One region of the Pantoea sp. BRR-3P genome, then DNA from elsewhere that is predicted to be linked to it. Evidence: predicted binding sites of a transcription regulator. Region 1 holds the regulator's gene; each other region holds the start of a gene.
The links. The regulator CRP, encoded in region 1, controls carbon source genes, mostly activating them, when cyclic AMP is high. The targets are predictions, from matches to a motif close to ATGTGANNNNNNTCACAT.
Positions count from the first base shown of each region.

Region 1 (2,273 bases):
AGCGGCGCTGACGATCGGCCATGAGATCGCGCGTGTAAAGCGGCTTCTGCGTGCGCAATACGCGGGCGATGCGGCTGAAGTGATAGAGGCAGAAGTTGCCAACCGGGTTATCCGGATGCTGACGGGCAATTTTCTCCAGCGCACCCAGCTGTTTCTCCATGTGAAAACGATCCGGCAGCTGATGATAGAGAATTGCATCAGCCAGCACGCGCAAACGTGCGGAGATGATTTTGGCGTTCCAGCGGATCACCGCTTCAGCGTGGCTCTCCTCCACCAGTTTCTGTACCTCTTCGGGCTGATGCAGACTGACCGAGATGTGTTCCTGCAAATCCAGCGCCACCTGGAAGGCGCGCGTCAGGCGCTTGTGACTGTTATCGCGGCTGGCCGACAGCATATGCATTTGCTGGTAACAGGTAGTGATGAGATCGACCGCTTTCTGCTGGCGCGCCAGCAGCGGCGGTAACGCTTTTTCCGGATCGGTCAGCTGTGTCAGTAAGGTGTATTTGGCATCGCAATAATCCGCCAGCTCGCGAAACAGCAGGCTGAGCGATTCACGCATCGGCTGCTCTTTCCACAGCCAGAACCAGAACCAGTTGAACAAGCCGTACCACAGCGTACCGCCAATATAGAGCAGCGGCGGCACCCATATCGGCATGCGCCCAACCAGGCTGAGCGTAAAGATAGCAGCGATTAAGGTGGCGGGCAGCAGGCGTGCATGCAGCGGGCCGATTTCGCCGGTCACGCCGATCAGCAGCGGCAGCGCCAGCAGGATCAACGGCAGCGGAATCTGGTAAGCGGTCAAAATTTGCATCAGGAAGCTGCCGGTGGCAAACAGCGAACCACCCACAATCAAGCGTTTGAAAAAGCGTTTGTGCGGCGTATCCAGACCCGCCATATTGCAGCAGGCAGGCACTAACGAGAACAGCAGACCTTTTTGCAGATCGCCAAACAGCCAGCCGAGAGCCACAGGCAGGCACAGCACCAGCGTTTGCCGCAGTGCATAGTTAACTTCAGGATGATAGATGATTCGGCGCCACATCAGCTCATCGCAAATAGAAACGGCGCGATGTTGCCATCACGCCGTGGGTGAGAAGAAATTAGCGGGTGCCGTAGACGACGATGGTTTTACCGTGTGCAGAGATCAGGTTCTGATCTTCCAGCATTTTCAGGATACGACCCACGGTTTCGCGTGAGCAGCCCACGATCTGACCAATCTCCTGACGGGTGATTTTAATTTGCATGCCGTCTGGGTGAGTCATCGCATCTGGCTGTTTAGCCAGATTAAGCAGCGTTTGCGCGATACGTCCTGTTACGTCAAGGAAAGCAAGGTTGCCCACTTTCTCTGATGTCACTTGCAGACGACGCGCCATTTGCGACGAAAGTCGCATTAAAATATCCGGGTTTACCTGAATCAGCTGACGGAATTTTTTGTAGGAAATTTCAGCCACTTCACAGGCAGACTTCGCACGCACCCAGGCACTACGTTCCTGGCCTTCTTCGAAAAGACCGAGTTCGCCGATGAAATCTCCCTGATTGAGGTAGGAGAGAATCATCTCTTTGCCTTCTTCATCTTTAATCAGTACCGCTACGGAACCTTTCACGATGTAGTACAGCGTTTCCGCTTTCTCACCCTGATGGATGAGCGTGCTTTTGGACGGATATTTGTGAATATGGCAATGGGACAGGAACCATTCGAGTGTAGGGTCTGTTTGCGGTTTGCCGAGAACCATTCGCTATTATCCTCTGTTGTAATCGTGCCCAAAATACAGGGGGCATTTTTTCCCTGTCAGGCGGTTTAATCGTCGAGCGTTTCCAGTAATGGAAAAATTATTCCGGGTCATTCTTAAGCTACGCTTTTGATTCTTCCCGCCTTCGTCTGTAACGACGAAAATATTTTCAGCACTGTTTGTAGCACAGCTTTTGCGAGCTGTCTTGTGTTGTCTCGCTTCAGCAAACGGGGGAATAGTCTGGATTGCTGTTTATCAGGTGAAAGCGTACTCTGGCGGCAAAACCGCCGCTTCAGGAGAAAGAATCATGCAGGCACGAGTGAAATGGGTGGAAGGTCTTACCTTTCTCGGAGAATCCTCATCCGGACATCAGGTGTTAATGGACGGGAATTCCGGTGATAAAGCGCCAAGTCCAATGGAGATGGTGTTAATGGCAGCAGGGGGTTGCAGCGCCATTGATGTGGTCTCGATTCTGCAAAAAGGGCGCAGCGATGTGGCCGATTGCGAAGTGAAACTCACCTCTGAACGCCGCGAAGAAGCACCGCG
Region 1 covers NZ_CP155066.1:155,621-157,893, forward strand. The annotation lists gene AAGR08_RS00680 (YccS/YhfK family putative transporter) at 1-1,039, opposite strand, end outside; gene crp (cAMP-activated global transcriptional regulator CRP) at 1,098-1,730, opposite strand; gene AAGR08_RS00690 (OsmC family protein) at 2,035-2,273, shown strand, end outside.

Region 2 (2,273 bases), 940 kb from region 1:
GAGTATCCGCTGGCAGTCCTGCCAATGCACCGGCTTCACCGGCATAACGCTCAATTTTTGCTTTGGCATATACCGCATCAAAACCGACACCAAAGCTAAAGTGTTCATTCAGTCGATAAGCGGTGCTGATATTAAAGTTGCCGGTCATCAAGTCGGTTTTACCGCCGTAGCCGCCCGCGGTATAACCATCGTTAAATTCAGTTGCCAGGCCATAATTAGAGGTTGCAGAGGCGCCAATCCACCATTGATCGTTAATCGGGTGCACGTAGTGAATATTCGGGATCCACTGGTTTGGCGCAATATTCTTCGCATCAAGGCTGCGACCAGACAACGGACTTTGACCGCTAATATCGACTTCGGGATCAATATAAACCGCGCCGATGGAGAAAGAGGGACGATCCATCAGCGCCATGGTGGCTGGGTTTCGGCTGGCAGATGCGGCGGTATCGCCCATTGCGCCTTCACCTGAATAAGCACGACCTAAACCAATTGCTGAAAATTCATTAAGCTGAAAGCCTGCGGCGTAAACATGGGAACAGACGAGCGTTACTGCAGCTGCCACAGCTGACTTTGCAAACAGGTTTTTATGGTTCATGACCACAACCTCATCTAAATTTATTATTAAACGTTGTTACGTCGCGTAACAAAGAGCGGCGAATTGTAGGGACTGACGGCAAAACGACATATCAGACCAGTGCGACGAGTATAGGTCCGACCTGTGTATTTGTTGCAATATTGTTTTTTAAATATTTCTGATTTGATCGATAAAATCAGATCTGCTTAACAAAAACTTAGCGGTTCAACCTCAGCATAACGGTCAATTTTGTTTTGGATCAATTTTTAGTGTGATATTCGTCACTTAGCGACTTGATGATAGATGTGAAAAGGCTGTAGGCGTAGACTTTGCTGCAGAAAATGATCCGATTGTGTTGATTTATCGTCAGGAGAGAATAATGACTGCTGCCATTAATAAATGTAGTGCTAACGAAACGGCTGCCTGCTGCTGTGTAGATGTTGGCACCGTGATGGATAATACCGATTGCACCGCAAGTTGGTCTGGTGTGTTTGCCGATCGTCATGCAGCTGATGCGATGCTCACGCATTTGACTGAAAAAGCGCGTCAGGTGGAATCCGATCCCTGCGATATTCGTGCTGAGTTTACGGAAGAGGGTGACGCGGTGCGTTTGAGCGTCGACTTCACTTTTGCCTGCCAGGCGGAAACCCTGATCTTCCAGCTCGGCTTACGCTAATCCCGTCGCTGCCGGAATCCCCTTCGGCAGCCTTAACTCATTTTCGTGTATTCCCTCGCACTTTTTCCCTCTAGTTATTGGCGACTTAGCAACACTTAGTTAACACTGATGATCAGGTCAGACCTGTTTGGCAATGATGCCCTGGTCGAAAATTACAGGTGATTGCAATGAGCAAAGCGCAGCCGCTGCTGACGCGTCAGGGCGAACGTATCGCCATAACCCACGGATTACGTACCCCTTTTGCCCGTCAGGCGACGGATTTCCATGGCATTCCTGCGCTTGAATTAGGGCGCATGGTGGTGAGTGAACTGATGGCGCGCAGCGAGTTACCGGTGGAAATCATCGACCAGCTGGTGTTTGGCCAGGTGGTGCAGATGCCGGAAGCGCCGAACATTGCGCGTGAAATTGTCCTGAGCAGCGGATTGGGCGTGCACACCGATGCTTACAGCGTGAGCCGTGCCTGCGCCACCAGTTTTCAGGCGGTGGCTAACGTGGCGGAAAGCTTGATGGCTGGCACAATCGATGCGGGCATTGCCGGAGGTGCCGACTCTTCCTCGGTGCTGCCGATTGGCGTGAGTAAAACCCTGGCGCGCGCGTTAGTCGATCTCAACAAAGCGCGCAGTTTCAGCCAGAAGCTCACTATCTTGCGCCGCTTACGTCCACGCGATCTCTTGCCGGTACCACCGGCAGTGGCGGAGTACTCTACCGGGCTGCGTATGGGCGATACTGCCGAACAGATGGCGAAATCGCACGGCATCACGCGTGAGCAGCAGGATGCGTTAGCGCTGCGTTCGCATCAGCACGCGGCACGCGCCTGGCAATCGGGCGTGTTAACGCAGGAAGTCATGCCCGCCTTTGTACCGCCGTGGAAAGCCCCGATCGAGCAGGACAATAATATTCGTTTTAACGCGAGCGCAGCGGATTACGCCAAACTGCGCCCGGCATTTGATCGCCGCCACGGCTCGGTGACGGCCGCCAACAGCACGCCGTTAACCGATGGCGCGGCGGCGGTGATTCTCATGC
Region 2 covers NZ_CP155066.1:1,096,748-1,099,020, forward strand. The annotation lists gene fadL (long-chain fatty acid transporter FadL) at 1-595, opposite strand, end outside; gene AAGR08_RS05055 (YfcZ/YiiS family protein) at 954-1,250, shown strand; gene fadI (acetyl-CoA C-acyltransferase FadI) at 1,418-2,273, shown strand, end outside.
Region 2: AAGR08_RS05055 (YfcZ/YiiS family protein) is a predicted target of CRP. The motif match lies at 844-861, and genes of this name have one in related genera.

Region 3 (2,273 bases), 560 kb from region 1:
ACCACCGTACAATCCTAATACCGGCGCATTCAAATCCACCGCGATATCAATAGGATGCTTTTGCTGCTTCAGCGTTTTTTCACCGTCTAAGCGGCCGTACCACGCCACTGCGGCACGCACCTGCGGATTGTGTGCAGCAAACAGCCAGCTAATGCGTCCGCCCCAGCAGAAACCGGTAATGGCCAGGCGACGGATATCGCCATCATGGCGTGCTGCCCAGTTGGCCACATGATCGAGATCGGACAGTACCTGCGTATCCGGCACCTTGCTCACCAACTCTTTGAACAAGGTGGGAATGTCGTTGTAATCGTTAGGATCGCCTTCGCGGAAATAGAGCTCAGGGGCAATCGCCAGATAGCCTTCCAGCGCCAAACGGCGGCAGATATCGCGGATATGCTCATGCACCCCGAAAATCTCCTGCACCACTAAAACGACCGGCAGCGTACCCTGATACGCTTTTGGCCGAGCATAATAGGCGGGCAGATTTTCGCCCTGGCTTGGGACTGAGGTTTCACCCGCATGAATCGCGTCGCTGGCGGTAATAATGGTGCTGCTTGCGGTGGGCTGAACTGCCGGCGCAAAGCCGCCGGGCGCCGTTTTTTGTGTCATATTGTCTTCGGTTTTCATTATTCTCTCCGTGCTAGCCATTGCGCAATCACGTAACTATAGCCTGGCTGAGGTAAGCCAGGCTGACGTAGGGTGCCGAGGAATTTTTCATGCATACTTCTTCTCTATTAACATTGCGCTAAGAACTTACACAGCACCGCTTGTAGCAATTCAGAATTGCACAGCGTTAATGTGTGACGATAATCACATAATATTTTTCTGATAATGTAATTTTCATTGTTGATGGTGAAATGAATCACATAATTATGCTGCCTGCTCACGTAGAGTGGCGCGCACATCCCCCCTATTTAGCAGGAGTCTGTTATGGCCCAGTCTGACGTTTTCCACCTTGGTATTACCAAAGCTTCCCTCAAAGGCGCCACCCTTGCCATCGTTCCCGGCGATCCAGAGCGCGTGAAGAAAATTGCCGCGCTGATGGACAATCCGCAGCATCTGGCTTCACACCGGGAGTTCACCACCTATCTGGCGGAAGTGGATGGAAAACCTGTGGTGGTGTGTTCAACCGGTATCGGCGGGCCATCCACGTCGATTGCGGTAGAAGAGCTGGCGCAGCTTGGCGTGCGTACTTTCCTGCGCGTTGGCACCACCGGCGCGATTCAGCCGCATATTAATGTTGGCGATGTATTGGTCACCACCGCCTCTGTTCGCCTTGATGGTGCCAGCCTGCACTTTGCGCCGATGGAGTTCCCGGCCGTGGCCGATTTTGCCTGCACCACCGCGCTGGTCGCTGCGGCGGAAGAGTGTGGCGCGAAAACACACATTGGCATCACCGCCTCTTCAGACACCTTCTACCCTGGCCAGGAACGCTACGACACCTTCTCGGGCCGCGTCGTGAATCGCTTCCAGGGCTCGATGAATGAGTGGCAGCAAATGGGCGTTCTTAACTATGAGATGGAATCCGCTACACTGTTAACCATGTGCGCCAGTCAGGGGCTGCGTGCCGGCATGGTGGCTGGCGTCATCGTGAACCGTACGCAGAAAGAGATTCCAGATGCGGCGACCATGAAGCAGACCGAAAGTGATGCGGTGAAAATTGTTGTTGAAGCCGCGCGTCGTTTAATTTAGTGCGCCATTCAAGGGATGAATTCGAGACCAGGACCATAGGGAGCTCAATAATTGCCTGATTAGAATGCGCGCTATTTCAGTCTTACTGAGAAATTACTTATGCGCAAAATGGTTTCTGTCTCACGCCCTCATTCCCTTAATAATCCCGCTGCTGCGCAATCACGCGTTGAAGGTGCAGCAGCACGATTTCGCGCAGCCATGACGGCTGCGAACTATCCCCTTGCGCGTCAGTGTTGTGAAGAAGTGCTGCGCGTTTTGCCTCAGCATATGCAGGTGCTTAGCGACTACGCGCTAACACTGATGCGTGTGGGCGAATATAAAAAAGCGTATAAGATTTACCAGAAGGTCTATCAGGCCCCGCCGGCGCAGCGTGCACAAGCCTCGGAAACCTGGCTGGATGGCTTGACGGAAGTTTGCGGCTGGCTGGAAAAGCACGATGAAGTGGCGCGTTACGGCCTGGAGTCGCTGGAGAAATCCGATGCGACCTTCAGTAAGGGCCAGAAAGTCGCGTTACCTTCCGCCGCGCCGCCGCCGTTTCATCGCAGTAACCCCGCGGAGAATATCATCGCCTTCAGCCTGTT
Region 3 covers NZ_CP155066.1:3,838,614-3,840,886, reverse strand. The annotation lists gene AAGR08_RS17755 (dienelactone hydrolase family protein) at 1-627, opposite strand, end outside; gene udp (uridine phosphorylase) at 931-1,692, shown strand; gene AAGR08_RS17745 (hypothetical protein) at 1,792-2,273, shown strand, end outside.
Region 3: udp (uridine phosphorylase) is a predicted target of CRP. The motif match lies at 799-816, and genes of this name have one in related genera.